Regions from separate parts of the Pseudomonas sp. PS02290 genome, predicted to be linked through region 2. Evidence: predicted binding sites of a transcription regulator. Region 2 holds the regulator's gene; each other region holds the start of a gene.
What was found. The regulator FliA, encoded in region 2, starts transcription of late flagellar genes. The targets are predictions, from matches to a motif close to CTAAAGTTTNNNNNNNNNNNGCCGNTAA.
Positions count from the first base shown of each region.

Region 1: motA (flagellar motor stator protein MotA) is a predicted target of FliA. The motif match lies at 2,721-2,748, and genes of this name have one in related genera.
Region 3: QMX88_RS20930 (methyl-accepting chemotaxis protein) is a predicted target of FliA. The motif match lies at 1,613-1,640, and genes of this name have one in related genera.
Region 4: QMX88_RS22435 (methyl-accepting chemotaxis protein) is a predicted target of FliA. The motif match lies at 1,787-1,814, and genes of this name have one in related genera.

Region 1 is NZ_JASCOY010000009.1:36,016-40,472, reverse strand. It holds gene rsgA (small ribosomal subunit biogenesis GTPase RsgA) at 1-607, shown strand, start outside; gene motB (flagellar motor protein MotB) at 741-1,796, opposite strand; gene motA (flagellar motor stator protein MotA) at 1,800-2,651, opposite strand; gene QMX88_RS07075 (HDOD domain-containing protein) at 2,865-4,400, shown strand; gene rhdA (thiosulfate sulfurtransferase) at 4,447-4,457, shown strand, end outside.
Region 2 is NZ_JASCOY010000112.1:7,983-12,439, reverse strand. It holds gene QMX88_RS26100 (chemotaxis protein CheA) at 1-639, opposite strand, end outside; gene QMX88_RS26095 (protein phosphatase CheZ) at 784-1,572, opposite strand; gene QMX88_RS26090 (chemotaxis response regulator CheY) at 1,592-1,966, opposite strand; gene fliA (RNA polymerase sigma factor FliA) at 2,208-2,951, opposite strand; gene fleN (flagellar synthesis regulator FleN) at 2,948-3,781, opposite strand; gene flhF (flagellar biosynthesis protein FlhF) at 3,900-4,457, opposite strand, start outside.
Region 3 is NZ_JASCOY010000060.1:2,331-6,787, reverse strand. It holds gene QMX88_RS20940 (TetR/AcrR family transcriptional regulator) at 203-811, shown strand; gene QMX88_RS20935 (response regulator) at 815-1,213, opposite strand; gene QMX88_RS20930 (methyl-accepting chemotaxis protein) at 1,756-3,387, shown strand; gene QMX88_RS20925 (urea transporter) at 3,688-4,457, shown strand, end outside.
Region 4 is NZ_JASCOY010000070.1:1,829-6,285, forward strand. It holds gene QMX88_RS22430 (tetratricopeptide repeat-containing response regulator) at 1-1,562, opposite strand, end outside; gene QMX88_RS22435 (methyl-accepting chemotaxis protein) at 1,873-3,513, shown strand; gene mqo (malate dehydrogenase (quinone)) at 3,892-4,457, shown strand, end outside.

The DNA.
Region 1 (4,457 bases), on a different contig from region 2:
CCTGATCGATCGTTACCTGGTGGCTGCCGAGCACGCGGGGATTCGCCCGCTGTTGCTGTTGAACAAGTTTGACTTGATCGACGATCAGAACGCCCCGGCGCTCAATGCGCTGCTGGCCGTTTATCGCACGCTGGGTTACCCGGTGCTGGAAGTGTCGGCTCACCACGGCGACGGCATGCAGCAATTGCAGGACCAGCTGGATGGCCACATCAGTGTGTTCGTCGGCCAGTCCGGCGTCGGCAAATCCTCGCTGGTCAACAGCCTGCTGCCGGAAGTCGGCACCCGCGTCGGGCCGTTGTCGGAGTATTCGGGTCAAGGCACGCATACCACCACCACCGCGCGCCTGTTCCACTTCCCGCGCGGCGGCGACCTGATCGACTCACCGGGTATTCGTGAATTCGGCCTCGGTCACGTCAGCCGCGCCGACGTCGAAGCGGGCTTCATCGAGTTCAATGATCTGCTCGGCCGATGCCGCTTCCGTGACTGCAAGCATGACCGCGAACCCGGCTGTGCGTTGTTGCAGGGCCTTGCAGACGGACGCGTGCAGCAGCAGCGCATGAACAGCTATCGCTCGATTATCGCGAGCCTGCCGGAAAGCAGTTATTGATTCAGCGGTAGTGGCCAATCCGATTTAGGCCTTCCCGGCTGAAGCCGGTCCTACTGACTGCGGGCCCGTTAATTGAAACGCGCACACAAAAACGCCGCGATCATCGCGGCGTTTTTGTGTCTGCAACCCAGTATCAGTTCTTGGTGTCGTCGATCTTCAACTGGCCCTGATCGAAGATGTTCAGCTTCTGCCGAATCTCGTGGGGCTGGGCATAAGCCTGTGGGTCAACGGCAGGTGTGGAAGTGGACGCCCCTGGCTGATTGGCCGGCGCTGTAGCGCCAGGTACAGGCGATGGCGCAGGAGCTCCTGGTGCATCCGGGGTTTGCGGTGCTTCACCTGAATTCTGCGCGCCTTCGATCCGCTGCTGCGCTTTCTTGGTCATCACCACAATGTCGATGCGACGGTTGATCGGGTTTTGCGGGTGCTCCTTGTCATACAGTGCCGAAGACGCATAACCCACTACGCGCGCCACCTGCTGATCCGGATACCCTCCCGCGACGAGCGCCCGGCGTGCGGCATTCGCTCGACCGGAGGACAGCTCCCAGTTACCGAAGCCATTGTTACCAACAAAGGGCGTCGCGTCGGTGTGTCCGCTGATGCTGACTTTGTTCGGCACGGCTTTGATGGTGTCGGCCATGGCCAGCAAGATGTCTTCGAAATACGGTTTGAGCTTCGCGCTGCCGATGTCAAACATCGGGCGGTTTTCGGCGTCCATGATCTGGATGCGCAAACCGTCCTGAGTGATCTCGAACAGAATCTGGTCCTTGAACTTCGCCAGTTGCGGATTCTCGTTGATCTTGGTCTGCAACTCTTGCAGCAACATCTCCAGGCGGTCCTGCTCGACCTGCTCGGCGGCGGCATCCTGCTGGTCTGCATCAACGGGCACGCGATCCGGCGCAGGCGTGGATTGCACTTCCGGGTTGAGCGTCTGGTTAGGGGACATTTCCGGCGAACCGCCCAGGTCAATCACATAGGGCGAGCCGCTGTCGGAAAAACCGACCGGGTCCTTGAAGTAACCGGCGATGGCAAGCAGTTGCTCGGGGGTGGCCGACGACATCAGCCACAGCACCAGGAAGAACGCCATCATCGCCGTCGCGAAGTCGGCAAAGGCGATTTTCCAGGCGCCGCCGTGATGCCCCCCGCCGTAGCGCTTGACGCGCTTTATGATAATCGGCTGATTATTTTCCATGGATCAACGACCGCGGACAGCTTGTTCCAGCTCGCTGAAGCTGGGGCGATGGGCCGGATACAGAACCTTGCGACCGAACTCCACGGCCAGCGAAGGCGGCACGCCGGACGCCGATGCTACGAGCGAAGCCTTGATCGATTCATAGACGTTCATTTCTTCCTTGGCATCGTGGGCCAGGGAAGTAGCCAACGGACCGAAGAAACCGTACGCCGCAAGAATACCGAAGAAGGTCCCCACCAGCGCCGCGCCGACGTGCATGCCGATCGCGGCTTTGTCGCCGGAACCCAGGGAGGCCATGGTCACCACGATACCCAGTACCGCAGCAACGATACCGAAACCCGGCATGGCGTCGGCGACACCGGTCACTGCGTGGGAAGGATGCTCGAGCTCTTCTTTCATGCTCAGCAGTTCCATGTCGAACAAGCCTTCCAGCTCGTGGGGTGCCATGTTGCCGGAAGACATGATGCGCAGGTAATCGCAAATGAAAGCGATCATGCGGGTGTCTTTGAGCACGCCAGGGTATTTGGCGAAAATCGGGCTGTTCTCGGGCTCTTCAATGTCGCCTTCGATGGCCATCATGCCTTCGCGGCGACTCTTGTTGAGGATCTCGTAGACCAGGCCCAGCACTTCGAGGTAGTAGCCGTGGGTGAACCGGGTGCTGAACATCTTCAAGGACTTCTTGATGACCAGCATGGTCATATAGCCCGGGTTGGCTTGCAGGAATGCGCCCAGCGCCGCACCGCCGATGATCATGACCTCGAAAGGCTGGATCAACGCAGCGATCTGACCGTGGGACAGTACGTATCCGCCGAGAACGCTCGCGAAAACGACGATGATGCCGATAATTTTTGCCATAGGTAGAGAATACTTACTGAGTCGGGTTCATGGTCATTGTGCGAGAAGCGCTTGAAACTCTTGTCCTGCTTATCGGCATGAATGCGCCAGACTATAGTCAGATCACAGGAAAATGCTGACCGATGCGTGGCGCAGGACGTTGCGTCCATGAGGGCCAGCATGATGCCAGTACCCGACATTGATCAAACCCTCCCAGCCGTACGGGTGTTGTGAATGCAATCAGATAAAGCTACTTCGCTCCCTGTTCCGCGCACCCTCGATACCTGGATAAAGCAGCTCGACAGCATCGCCTTGCCGGTGCCCGCGGTGGCGTATCAGCGCGTGCAGGCGGCATTGACCGACAGCCGCCGCTCGCTGCGCGATATCGCCGATCTCATGCAGGACAGCCCGGCGCTGGTGCTCAACGTTTTGCGCGAAGCCAACCTGAACAGCCCCGCCACGGCTCAGCCTGCGGAGAGTCTTGAAGTCGCCATCAACCGCCTGGGTCTGGCGCGTACCGAGGCGCTGCTGGCGCGGTTGCCGAGTGTCGATGCACGGGATATCCCCATGGCGCTGCGCCAGATACAACTGATCAGTCAGCACGCCATGCAACAGGCTTACGGTTTGTTCGCCAATCAACTGGCCCGGCTGTGGCAGGACATCCATCTGGGCAGCCTGCTGTTTCTCTCGCCCCTCTGGCCGTTGGCGCTGGCCCACCCCAAACTGCTGGAAGAGTGGGAGTTGCGGGTTATCCACAAGGGCGAATCTGCCAAGACCGTGGAGCAGGCACTGTTTGGCGTGCGGCTGGTGCGTTTGTGTCAGGGGCTGGCGCAGCACTGGCGCCTGCCGATCTGGGTGACCCAGGGCTACGAACTGCTGACCTCCCAGCAACGCAATCTGGTGAAAGTGTTGCGCATCGCCCATAGCAACAACGACCCACTCAAGCAGCAACAGCAACTCGACGCCGATCTGCCGCTGCGGCGCTGGCTTAACCAGCCCGCCAATACAATTCTGCTGGCCAACGGCCTCGCGCTGTCGGCGCACCAGGCCTGGGACACGCCGCATAACCTGCGCTGGCAACTGCTGACCAGCCTGTATCTGCAACAGTCACTGGATCATCTCCAGCAGCAGGTTCACCAGAATGCGGCGGCCAGCGCTCGCCAGCATTCCGGCCTGGATATCTGGCACCCGGCGCAGGCTTTGCTTTGGCCGTGGAGTGCACGACGAGTACATAAAGGCTTGCTGCCTGCCCCGCCCCCCTCGCCCGACGCCTTGCAGCTGTGGCGCAAGCACTGCGCCGATCTGTTGAAAGAGCCCGGCATTTTCATCAACGCGATACACCTGACCACCTGCGCCCGGGATGCATTGGTGGCGGCAGGCATGCAACGAGTGGTGTTGCTGATGACCGATCGCAAGACCGACAGCCTGCGCGTGCATCAGATCGCAGGCGTGGACAAGTCGGCCGCTGCATTGCTGGTGCCCTACAAAGACAGCACCGTGCTGCAACGCCTGCTCGCTCAACCCACGCAATTGCGCCTGACACCGGCCAACAACGCTCAGTTCTCGGCGCTGCTGCCGCCGCAGCTGCGCAATCTGTTCAGCGGGGAAAACCTGCTGATTCGCTCACTGGCCAGCAATGGCCGTGTGGTGATGATGGTGGTGGCTGATCAGGGCGGGGGGCCGTTTTCCGAAGTGTCCGTCCAGGCGTTCGGAAAAACCGGTCAGTGCATCGAGAAGGCGCTGACCACCTTTAGCCATCGCAATGGCTGACGGCTGAGCTACAATTCGCAACCTTTTCGCGATCCGGAGACGCTAGATGTCTGCCTT
Region 2 (4,457 bases):
GTCAGTGATTTCATCGCTGGCCGCCGTGCCAGCCGGCGCAGCGGGAGCCGCTGCTGCCGGCGCAGCTGCAACGGGTGCCGCGGCAACAGGCGCAGACGGAGCCGGTGCAGGCGCACCTGCCGCTTGCGCCTTGACGGCGTTGAGCGAATCCAGCAGCTGTTCGAATTCCAGATCGGTGATGTCTTCGGACGGCGCTTCAGCGACCGGCTCTTCAACCACCACCGGTGCCGCAGCGATTTCTTCTGCCGAGGCTGGCTCGGCCAGGCGAGCCAGCGCGGCCAGCAATTCAGGCGTGGCCGGGGTGACGGCAGAACGCTCGCGCACCTGACCGAACATGCTGTTAACAGTGTCGAGCGCTTCGAGCACCACGTCCATGAGCTCCGAGTCGACGCGACGCTCACCCTTACGCAGGATGTCGAACACGTTCTCGGCGATGTGACAGCATTCAACCAGCTCGTTGAGCTGGAGGAAGCCGGCGCCCCCTTTTACAGTGTGAAAACCGCGAAAAATTGCATTGAGCAGGTCCGCATCGTCAGGCCGGCTTTCCAGCTCGACCAACTGCTCTGACAACAGCTCGAGAATCTCGCCGGCCTCTACCAGAAAATCCTGAAGGATTTCTTCATCGGCGCCGAAGCTCATTGGGGGGTGCTCCTAAAATTAACCGTCAAACCGATCCGGAGGCTGCACTGACGGCCTGCGCGCATTGCTTTCGTCGAAGCATTGGCGCGCGGGTCCAGCAGCCACTTTCACAGAAAACCTGAAGTCCGAGACAGAATGACCGAATCAGAATCCGAGGCTGGATAGCAGATCGTCAACATCATCCTGTCCGGATACAACGTCTTCACGTTTATCGGCATGAATCTGCGGACCTTCACCCTTGGAGTGAAGTTTTTCTTGTTCTTTTTGCTGACGGAACATTTCCTGGTCGTGCTCGATGCCCGCGAAGCGGTCCACCTGGCTCGCCATGAGCACCAGCTTGAGCAGATTGCGCTCGACTTCCGTGACCAGCGTGGTCACGCGCTTGATCACCTGACCGGTGAGGTCCTGGTAATCCTGGGCCAGCAGAATGTCGTTCAGGTGCGCAGAGACCTCGGTGGTCTCCTTCTCGCTGCGGGTCAGGAACACATCGACGCGGCGGGCCAGATCACGAAACTCTTCGGCGCTGATCTCGCGGCGCATGAAGCGTCCCCAATCGGCGCTCAAGGACTTGGCGTCTTCAGTGAGCCCGTGCATCAACGGCGTGCTCAGCTCTACCAGATCCATGGTCCGGTTCGCCGCGTTTTCAGTCAGCCTGACGACGTACGACAGCCGCTCGGTGGCGTCGGTGATCTGGGAGACCTCCTCGGCCTGCGGCATGTTCGGGTCGATCTGGAAGTTGACGATCGCGCTGTGCAGCTCGCGCGTCAGTTTGCCGACTTCCTGATACAGGCCGCGGTCGCGGGTCTGGTTAAGCTCATGGATCAGTTGCACGGCGTCGCCGAACTTGCCTTTTTCAAGGCTCGCGACCAGCTCTTGTGCGTGTTTCTTCAGGGTTGACTCAAAGTCACCCATTGTCGAATCTTTGGAATCCATAGCGCCCTCGCAGCGGACATCAGCTATTGACGCGCTCGAATATCTTTTCGATTTTTTCTTTGAGCACTTGCGCGGTGAACGGCTTCACCACGTAGCCGTTCACACCGGCCTGAGCGGCTTCGATGATCTGCTCGCGCTTGGCTTCGGCAGTGACCATCAGCACCGGCAGGCTGCGCAGACGCTCGTCGGCACGCACCTGACGCAACAGGTCGATGCCGGACATGCCCGGCATGTTCCAGTCAGTGACGAGGAAGTCAAAAGCGCCGCTTTGCAGCATCGGCAATGCGGTGAGTCCGTCATCTGCTTCGGCCGTGTTGGTGAACCCAAGGTCACGCAACAGGTTTTTTATGATCCGCCGCATCGTTGAGAAGTCATCAACGATGAGGATTTTCATGTTCTTGTCCAATTCGACCTCCAAGCAGTCTTTAACGCGTTCAGCACCTGAACGCGCGTTCAATCAATACCGGCTGTGCCGAACATCAAGAGGGGGTTGAATCGACCGGAACAAGCGCAGCGAAACCGGATCATCTACGACCCGGTTCGACCGACTCCTGCCGTGTCTCATTTGCTTCCCGCTCACGTCTTGCACAGCCGGTCTTACACGCAACACGCAGGCCTCGCGGCCTGCGCCTGATTCACGAACGTGCGCGCCACTCGCCAAGACGACCGCGCAACCGCGCCGCGCATTGACTGTGCAGCTGGCTGACCCGCGACTCGCTGACCCCCAGGACCTCACCGATTTCCTTGAGGTTCAGCTCTTCGTCGTAGTACAGCGACAACACCAGGCGTTCACGTTCGGGCAAGTTGGCAATGGCCTCGGCCAGCGCAGCCTGGAAGCGCTCGTCTTCCAGATCCCGCGACGGTTCGAGGGACTGGCTCGCGCCGTCCTCGTGCAGCCCTTCGTGTTCGCCGTCCTGCAACAGGTCGTCGAAACTGAACAGGCGGCTGCCCAGGGTATCGTTCAAAATCCCGTAGTAATCGTCGAGACTCATTTCAAGTTCGGCAGCAACCTCGTGATCTTTAGCGTCACGGCCGGTTTTTGCTTCGATTGCACGAATCGCGTCACTGACCATGCGCGTGTTGCGGTGGACCGAGCGCGGCGCCCAGTCCCCCTTGCGCACTTCGTCGAGCATCGCACCACGGATACGAATACCCGCGTACGTCTCGAAGCTGGCCCCTTTGGTGGAGTCGTATTTGGTCGAGACTTCGAGCAAGCCAATCATGCCCGCCTGGATCAAATCCTCGACCTGCACGCTGGCCGGCAGACGCGCCAGCAAGTGGTAGGCGATTCGTTTGACCAGCGGGGCATAACGCTCGATCAGCTCATACTGGGAGTCTTTGGACGATTTGCTGTACATGCGATAGCCACTTGCTGTCATGAGACGGGCCCTGCGCTGGTTTGATGCACGAGGCGTTCTACGAAAAATTCCAGGTGGCCGCGCGGGTTCGCCGGGAGCGGCCAGGTGTCGACTTTCTGCGCGATGGCCTTGAACGCCAGGGCACATTTGGAACGCGGAAACGCTTCGTACACGGCGCGCTGTTTCTGCACGGCCTTGCGTACGCATTCGTCGTACGGCACGGCGCCCACATATTGCAGGGCCACGTCGAGAAAACGGTCGGTGACTTTGGTCAGCTTGGCGAAGAGGTTGCGCCCTTCCTGCGGGCTCTGGGCCATGTTGGCCAGGACGCGGAAGCGGTTCATGCCGTAATCGCGGTTGAGCAGTTTGATCAGGGCATAGGCGTCGGTGATCGATGTGGGCTCGTCGCACACCACCAGCAGCACTTCCTGGGCCGCGCGGACAAAGCTCACCACCGACTCGCCGATGCCGGCGGCGGTATCGATGACCAGCACATCGAGGTTGTCGCCAATGTCACTGAACGCCTGAATCAGCCCGGCATGCTGCGCCGGGGTCAGGTGGACCATGCTCTGGGTGCCCGATGCCGCCGGCACGATGCGTACACCGCCCGGGCCTTGCAGCAAGACATCGCGCAGCTCGCACCGCCCTTCGATGACATCAGCCAGGGTGCGTTTGGGGGTCAGACCCAACAATACGTCGACGTTGGCCAGACCCAGATCGGCGTCCAGCAGCATGACGCGACGTCCCAGCTCGGCCAGTGCCAGTGAAAGATTCACTGAAACGTTGGTCTTGCCTACGCCACCTTTGCCACCGGTCACCGCGATAACCTGTACGGGATGCATGCTGCCCATGTTAATTGTTTACCTTGTCTTGCTTAGACCTAAGCCACATGTCGGGCTGCACGTTCAGTGTCTGAACAATGCCTGGCAGACCATCGATGCAGGAAAATTCCACTGTCATTTTCTTCACCTAGCCCGCGCGCTTGCCGGTGCTGTGATAAAGATCCGCAAACATATCCGCCATCGCTTCCTCGCTCGGCTCCTCCTGCATCTGCACGCTGACAGCCCGGCTCACCAATTGGTGCCGACGCGGCAAATGCAGATCATCCGGTATCCGTGGGCCATCGGTGAGATAGGCCACAGGCAGTTCGTGTGTCACGGCCAGGCTGAGCACTTCGCCAAGGCTGGCCGTTTCGTCGAGCTTGGTCAGGATGCACCCGGCCAGGCCGCAACGTTTGTAACTGTGATAAGCCGCTGACAGCACCTGCTTCTGGCTGGTCGTCGCCAGCACCAGGTAGTTGCGCGCCTTGATGCCACGCCCGGCGAGGGTTTCCAGTTGCAGACGCAGGGCCGGATCGCTGGCTTGCAGGCCGGCGGTGTCGATCAACACCACGCGCTTGCGCAACAGCGGCTCCAGCGCCTGTGCCAGGGACTGGCCCGGGTCGACGTGGGTGACCGGTACATTGAGGATCCGGCCCAGGGTTTTCAGTTGCTCCTGAGCGCCAATGCGGAAACTGTCCATGCTCAC
Region 3 (4,457 bases), on a different contig from region 2:
TGATAAGGCGCCAGTTTTGTTGCTGCCATTCCGCTACTGCTCCCGGTACAACCCGCCACACAATAGCATTGGCGCGCCGTCGCGCCAGTGACAAAGCCGGTGGACAAAGGGGATGTTGTTGCGCAGCCGAGGCAATGTTGAGCCTGCTGCGAGGCCGGTGCTAACATTCGCCACCGCCGAGCAGGCAAGGACATACCGGTTTATGAGCAGCATCCGCGAGCGCAACAAAGAACTGATCCTGCGCGCAGCCAGCGAAGAATTTGCCGATAAGGGATTCGCCGCCAGCAAGACCAGTGACATCGCCGCCAAGGCGGGTGTGCCCAAGCCCAACGTCTATTACTACTTCAAGTCCAAGGACAATCTGTATCGCGAGGTGCTCGAAAGCATCATCGAGCCGATCATGCAGGCGTCGACGCCGTTCAATCGCGAGGGTGTGCCGGCTGAAGTGCTGACGAGCTACATCCGCTCGAAGATCCGCATCTCCCGCGAGCTGCCCTTCGCTTCAAAGGTGTTCGCCAGCGAGATCATGCACGGCGCGCCGCATTTGACGCCCGAGCAGGTTGAGCAACTGAATGGACAGGCCCGGCATAACATCGAATGTATTCAGGGCTGGATCGATGACGGTCTAATCGCCCCGATCGACCCCCATCATCTGATGTTCAGCATCTGGGCCGCGACCCAGACCTACGCCGACTTCGACTGGCAGATTTCCACGGTGACGGGTAAAGCGACCCTGGACGACGCTGATTACGAAGCGGCCGCCCAGACCATCATCCGCCTGGTGCTCAAAGGGTGTGAGCCTGACCGCTGAAGGTCACTGGCTTTCTTCCTTGTCGTAGCCCAAGGCCCTGTTCACACCTTGCAAGAGCTGGCCGAAACTCCAGGGCTTGCGGATGAACACGACTGGATGTACGACACCCGAGCTCTCGGGTGTCTCGTGACCTGACATGATCAGGATCGGGATCTGCGGATACTTGTTGCTCGACAGGTTCGCAAGGTCCGCACCGTTCAAGGTGCCCGGCATGAGAATATCGGTCAGGAGGAGCGCCACGTCGCCCGAGTTGCTTTCGAGGTACTTCGCCGCCTCGTCTGCAGTCTCCAGCGCATGGGTGGTAAAGCCTTCATCCTCGAGGATTTCGCAAACGAACTCGCGAATGATCTCCTCGTCCTCAACCACCAGAATGAGTCCCATGTTTGGTACGTCTGCTGCCATTTGCGCCACATCCACAATAATTATTTCCCATGCCTGCCCGGCCGGCCCTGTCCTGGACTCGGGTGTAGTCCGTACTGTGAGCGGCGCGAGCGCCGGAAATTCCATTGGGAAGCAACATTTGGTCGAAACGATGTGCAGATTCTGGAAATGAAACCGTACAAACGGGACTTTGCGGAATCGCAGGCAATAAAAAACCCGCCGAAGCGGGTTTGTGCAACACCGTCCAACTTCCTGTTGGCCGCCAATGCCTGGCAACGGTCGATCGTCCTTGATCCTGCAGCGGTCCGTTGCTGCAGTTGATGGATCCAATGTACCGCGAGGATGTGTTTCAACCTAGAGCCAAGTTCCTCAGGTCGTGTAAGCCTTTGGCTATACCTGTGTCAGTGACCTGCGCCCACACTCAGGTTTATACCGGTCAGGCCGAGATGCTTAATGACACCATGGCTTCCCTCCGCTGAGGGATGCGGGTCAATGGGCTGTCGTGCAAGCGGTTATAGAGCGGCTTGGCCGAACAAGAAGAAAAAAGAAGCGGAGTGACGATCATGAATATGCGCAATCTTTCGATCAGCCGGCGGTTGTGGCTGATTCTCATCGTCGCCGTGGTGATGCTGTTCACGCTGGCGGCGGCGATGCTCAAACAGATCCACGACGATCTGTACGAAGCCAAAACCGTCAAGACCATGCACGTGGTGCAGACCGCCAGCGGCCTGCTCGATTACTACCATGGCCTGGAAACCGCCGGCACCCTGACCCGCGAGCAGGCCCAACAGCAGGCGATGGATGCCATTCGCGGGCTGCGCTACAACCAGACCGACTATTTCTGGATCAACGACCTGCGCCCGGTGATGATCATGCACCCGGCCAATCCCAAGCTGGTAGGCCAGGACCTGTCCGGCATCAAAGACCCGGACGGCTTTCAGGTCTTCAACGAGATGGTCACCCTGGCCAAGGCCAAAGGCGGGGGTATGGTCAACTACCGCTGGCCCAAGCCCGGCGCCACTGATGCGGTCGGCAAGACCTCGTACATCTCGCTGTTCGCGCCGTGGGGCTGGATCATCGGCTCGGGCGTTTACATCGATGACGTGCAGGCCGAGTTCTACAAGCAGGTGGTCAAGGCGCTGTCGATCAGTGCCGGCATCATTCTGGTCATGGCGCTGCTGTTGATTCTCATCGCGCGCAGCATCGCCGGCCCGCTCAAGGCCACTGTCGAGGCGATGGCCAATATCGCCAGCGGCGAAAGCGACCTGACCCGCACTCTGGAAACCCAGGGCAACGACGAAGTCACGCAACTGGCCCGGCACTTCAATGCGTTCACCGCCAAGCTGCGGCGGGTGGTCAGTGAGCTGCAGTCGTCTGCGGTCGGCCTGGGTCAGGCGTCGAGTGAGCTGGGCAGCAACGCCATTCAGGCTCAGGAACGCAGCCAGCAGCAGTCGCTGCAGATGGAGCAGGTGGCCACGGCGGTCAATGAGGTCACTTATGGCGTGCAGGACGTGGCAAAAAACGCCGAGCACGCCGCCAGCGAGATGCGCAACGCCGAATCCCAGGCGCAGCAGGGTCAGGCCAACATCGACAGCAGCCTGAAGCAGATCGGGCACCTGTCCGGCACCATCGATCAGGCCGTGGAAGTGATTCGCACGCTGGCCAGCGAAAGCACGCAGATCGGCGGCGTGCTGGAGGTGATCAGTTCGATTGCCGAGCAGACCAACCTGCTCGCGCTCAACGCCGCCATCGAAGCCGCCCGCGCCGGTGATCAGGGCCGTGGCTTCGCCGTCGTCGCAGACGAAGTCCGCCTGCTTGCCCAGCGCACGCAGAAATCCACGGCGGAAATCCAGGCGATGATCGAGCGCCTGCAAGCCCATTCGGATGCGGCGGTGAAAGTCATCGCCGACAGCAGTCGTTCTTCGCAGCTGACCATCGAGCAGGCCAACCTGGCCGGCCAGAGCCTGACGTCGATCAGCCAGGCGCTGCGCAACCTCAACGGCCTGAACGCCTCCATCGCCAGTGCGACCCTCGAGCAATCCCACGTGGTGGAAGACATCAACCAGAACGTCACCCAGGCGGCGCAGCTGTCCCAGAGCACGGCGGTGGCGGCCGAACAGTCCAGCGCGGCGAGCAATCAGCTCAAAGGGTTGAGTGAACAGCTGAATGGGTTGTTGCGGCAGTTTCGGGTGTAACAACCAGATTGAGCCCCATAAGATTTGCGGTGTAACGACTGGCGCTTTCCCGGCTAAAGCCGGTCCCACAGGGGTACGCGGTGTTTCCGTAGGACTGGCTTTAGCCGGGAAGGGGCCGGCCTGGGCACCCTCAATTTTGCGGTGTGACGCCTGAGGCTTTCCCGGCTGAAGCCGGTCCCACAGAAATATACGGTGTGTCAGCTGGAGTGGCGATGAGAGAATGTATCTCGCTTACAGCCTTGCTGAACTACGTACCTCAAGCCATTATGTATACAATAAATACAATTATTGAATACAGACATGCCGGCCCTCCTCGCCCCATCTCCCCACCATTGCCCTGACTGGGCCGAAGCCCTGCTCAACGGTTTCAGTCAGGTGCTCCTGCAACGCAGCGCCCTCTGCGGGGTTTTCTGTCTGTTGGCGATTCTGATCAGCGCCCCCTCCTCCCTGGGCGACGCGCTGCTGGGTGCCGTCGCGGGTTTGCTCACGGCGCAACGGCGCGGCTACCCGAAAAGCAGGCGCCAATCCGGGCTCTACAGCTACAACGGCATTTTGCTCGGGCTGTTGGTCGGCTCTCAGGTCGAATGGTCACCACTGGTGCCGCTGCTGATCATTGCCTGCGGCGGGTTGAGCGCGATGCTCATGCACGCCTGGCTGGAACGCACGCCTCGCGCCACGTGCCTCAACGCCTACACCGCGCCCTTCGTGCTGTTTGGATGGTTGTTATTGATGTTTGTCGGGCCGACTTCAGTCGCTGTCGCAGACGTAAGTCCGATCCACGCGCTGCCGCTGGGTTTTGGTCAGGTCTTTCTGCTCGATCATCCGCTGGCCGGGGTGATGATCGGTGTCGGGCTGCTGATCGCCAATCGGCGCGCCGCGCTCTGGGCCTTTGTCGGTTGCCTCAGCGGCGTCACCTTCGTGCTGTGGCAGTCGCAGCCTGACTTGCCACTGCCCGCTCTGTGCGGCTACAACCCGGCGCTGGCCGGGCTGGCCTTCAGTCAGGCGCGGCACAAACCCTGGTTACCGGCGAGCGCCATTGCGCTGTCGATTCTGTTGCAGCCGGGGTTTGC
Region 4 (4,457 bases), on a different contig from region 2:
AAGCGCGGGTCGGTCTCCGGCATCTTGCCGACCATCTTGAGACTGCTCTGGCATTCCGCCAGGCTCGCCGCGTCGAGATTCTGGACGCCCATGTGCAGCAATGACTGCGCCATGTTCAGGGCGATACTGATGTTCTTCGGTTGCAGGGCCAGGCCCTGGCGGAACAGGTCCTGCGCCTCGCCGAGCTTGCCGGCGCGGTAGCAGCGAATGCCCTGGATATTGAAATCGATGGCCGCTTTGCCGGCGCCGAGAATCTCGGGATCGTCGGTCTGCCTGGCGATGTTCTGCATCACCACTGGATCGTCGCCGTAGATTTCGGCACAGCTTTTCAGAATGCCCGCGCCAGCGTCTTCCTGACCGAGCGCCTTGAGCTGCGAAGCCACCGCCAGCGCCGCATCGGCGCTGAGAAACTGCTCCATGCCCTCAAGCCGTTCCATCGCCTGCTCGGTCAGTTTGGCGGCCATTTCCGGATCGGAGGATGCGACGCTGGTGGCCTTCATCAAACGCGCGCGCACTTGCAGGCCGGCGTCGTTGCCGTTTTCCTTGGCGACTTCGGTGAGGGTCTGGTTGATCTCGATGCGGGTGCGGGCATCCAGCCCGCGCTCGCCGCCACGGCTGATCAGTGCCTGAGCAAAACCGAGGTTGGTTTCCGGGTCCTTGAAGCGAGAGAACTGGCCTTGGGAAACGGCCTGACGATAGGCCTTTGAAGCACCATCGAAGTCCTCGTTTTCCAGCGCCAGCTTGCCCAGCAGACGCTGACGGCGCACCGCATACGGCGATAACCGCACCGCCTCTTCCAGCATCTTCTGCGCACGCTTGTTGTCGCCGCTCGCCACCAACACGTCGGCCAGCCCGTCGTACAGCACCGGCATGGCATTGAAGGCGCGAATCGCTTCTTCGTACACGCCCTGCGCTTCAGCGTTGCGCCCGCGCTTGAACAGCAGCTTGCCCAGCGCCACATACGCCCAGGGTTGCGGGCGGTCGGCGAGGATCGACTTGAGAAAGGCCTCGAGCGGCTCGTGCTGATTGAGGTCACGCAGTGCATCGGCTTTGTAGCGCAGGCACAGCGGCGCAAAACGTGGGTCCTGCTTGGTCAGCGCAGCACAGGCCGTCAACACCTCGGTCGGATTGCCACGGTCAAGCGCTTGCAGGATCGGCTTGAGCAGGGTCTTGCGCTGGACGATCTTCTCCAGACGCTGAGCCAGGCTCGCACGGTTGAACGGCTTGGTCAGGTACGCATCCGGCTCCCACTCCAGCGCGCTCATCACCATCGCCTGGCTGTTCTCGGCAGTGACCATGACGAACACGCTTTCGTGGCTGATCAGTCGATCGGACATCAGGTCTTCGAGCACCTGCTGGCCGTTCTTCTTGCCGTCACCCAGATTGAAGTCGTGGAGGATGAAGTCGTAGCGCTTCTGCGCGCACATCTTCAGCGCCTCCTCGCCGGTGTCGGCAGTGTCCACCGCCTTGACGCCCAACTCGCGCAGCATCGAGCGGACCGAACTGCGGAAGTCGGAAAAATCGTCGACGATCAGAAAGGTTTTTTGGTTCCACGCCAGCATCGAGATTCCTGTCACCGGATAAATAGTCGGCCCTGAGGCACTTGCAAGGGCGGCGGTCTCGTTCCCGGTCTGGGCAGAGAGGGCCAATAAAGTTGCGGCATGACGCCACTTGTCCGAGTTATCGGCGGCAGCAGGACAAAGCTTAGGCACGCCATGCGGGAAAAAATCACGCCCTCGCGCCGTGTTGACGGGGCATCGATGCGTAAGGAGGCGTGGGTCAACGGGTAAAGTCCTTGAGTGTGCAGCCGATATCCAGTCATGCAACGCGTACCCAACCAGCCGCAACCCCATCCCCGTTCGAGTGCACTCCATGTCCTGGCTGACCGACCTGAAATTGAAGACCAAGCTCCTTTCGGCTTTCTGTCTGTGCGCGCTGATCACCGTGGTGGTGGGTGTACTGGGGCAGAGCGGTATTTCCCGGCTGTATGAACTGTTTGAAAACACGGTGAGCGACAATCTGGTGTCGATCGCCAAGGTCGATTCGGTGAAGGCCAACGTCATCGCCACCAACCGCGACTTTTTCAAAGCCATCGGACTGAGCGCACTCAAGGCCAACCCGGACGACATCAACGCAGCCATCCAGTCTCTAAAGGAAAACCAGGCCCAAGCCGAGACCGACTTCAAGACCTACCGCGCCACGCCACTTGATCCGGATGAAAAAGCCGCAGGCGATGACTTCGAACGCGACTGGGCCGCTTACATCAGCGCCGCCCTCAATGCGCTGTCTGTGGCGCAGAGTGGCGACCTTGAGCAAGCCAGCAAATTGGCCGCCACCAGCGTAACGCCTAGCTATCGCAAGACCATGGGCGAGCTGAAAATCATGATCGAATCCAACCTGCGGCAAGCCAATGAACAGGCCCAGCAAGGCATCGAAACGGACAAGCAGGTGACGTGGATTCTGATCATCGGTTCGTTGATCGCGGTGGTGTGCGCCATTGCGTTGGGGCTGATCGTCACCCGCATGATCACCCGGCCGATCTATCAATCCGTGGCCAGCGCCACCCGGGTGGCGGGCGGTGATCTGAGCCAGACCATCGCGGTCGGCGGTCAGGACGAAACCGGCCAGTTGCTCAAGGCGCTGTCCAACATGCAGGGCAGCCTGAAGGGCACGGTTCAGCAAATCGCCACCGCTTCGGATCAACTGGCGTCCGCCGCTGAAGAACTGACCATGGTGACCGACGACAGCACCCGCGGGCTGATGCGTCAGAACGATGAAATCCAGCAAGCCGCCACGGCCGTCAACGAGATGACCGCTGCGGTGGAAGAAGTGGCGCGCAACGCCGCGAGCGCTTCGCAGGTGTCTGCGCAGACCTCCGAAGATGCCATCAAGGGCCAGCAACAAGTGCAGCAGGCTGTCACCGCGATGAACACCATGACCGTGGAAATCACCGAATCGACCCAACGCGTCGAAGCGCTGGCCGGGCAGATCCGCGACATCACCAAAGTCCTCGACGTGATCCGCGGTATTGCCGAGCAGACCAACCTGCTGGCGCTCAACGCCGCTATCGAAGCGGCCCGCGCCGGCGAGCAAGGCCGTGGCTTTGCGGTGGTGGCGGACGAAGTACGTGCCCTCGCCCACCGCACTCAAACCTCCACCAGCGAAATCGAATCGATGATCACCAAGGTGCGCAATGGCGCCGACGAAGCCGTGCAGGCCATGGGCAAAAGCCAGGCGATCGCCGTGCATACCCAGTCACTGGCCACCGAAGCCGGCCACGCGCTGGAACGCATCAGCGAAGGCGTCAGCCAGATGAACGAACGCAACCTGGTGATCGCCAGCGCAGCGGAGGAGCAGGCGCAAGTGGCCCGCGAAGTGGACCGCAACCTGGTGAACATCCAGGACCTGTCGACCCAAACCGCAGCCGGCGCCAATCAGACCAGCGCGTCAAGTCAGGCGTTGTCGCGGCTGGCCGTTTCCTTCCACTCCATGGTAGGCAAATTCACCCTGTAAACGGCTTGGCGTTTCGGCGCCCGGCCAGCCAATCGCCACCCTGAGACAAAATGGCGTATTGACTAATTTGACACCCGATTTGTCGAAAATGACATTTCGGGTACAATCCCCGCCCGCCGCAGGGGATGGACCTGATGACCAGGTCCTGCGGTGGATGATGTTTACTCAAGCTGCTGATTCCAATGATCGAATAAAAAGCACAGCACCGAGGGACATAGAACACGAGGTCGACCTTTTCACTGGCCTTTTGACCCTTCCTCCTCGTTTTCCGAGAGCGAAGCCTGTCTGACGTTCGCGCCGCACACTGGCGCCCGGCATCGCAGGACGTTGCGCGACGATTGCTGCAGGCGGATAACTTTCTATCTATTGGATGATTCGATGTTCAAGAAAACGAGCACCGCTCTACTGGGCCTCGCGATTTCGGCCACCTTCCTGCAAGCCCATGCCGCAGAAAGCAAGAAAGTCGATGTACTGCTGATCGGCGGCGGCATCATGAGTTCGACCCTGGGCGTCTGGCTCAATGAACTCGAGCCGAGCTGGTCGATGGAAATGGTCGAGCGCCTCGACGCCGTCGCCGAAGAAAGCTCCAACGGCTGGAACAACGCCGGCACCGGTCACTCCGGCCTCGCCGAGCTGAACTACACGCCTGAAGACAAAGACGGCAAGGTCAACATCTCCAAAGCCATCGAGATCAACGAAGCCTTCCAGGTCACCCGTCAGTTCCTGTCCTGGCAGGTCCGCCAGAACGTCCTGAAGAACCCGCCTTCGTTCATCAACACCACACCACACATGAGCTTCGTGTGGGGCGATGACAACATCAAATTCCTGAAAAAGCGTTATGACGCGCTGCAAGCCAGCCCGCTGTTCCGCCCGATGCAGTATTCCGAAGACCCGGCACAGATCGCCAAGTGGGTCCCGCTGATGATGGAAGGCCGTGATCCTTC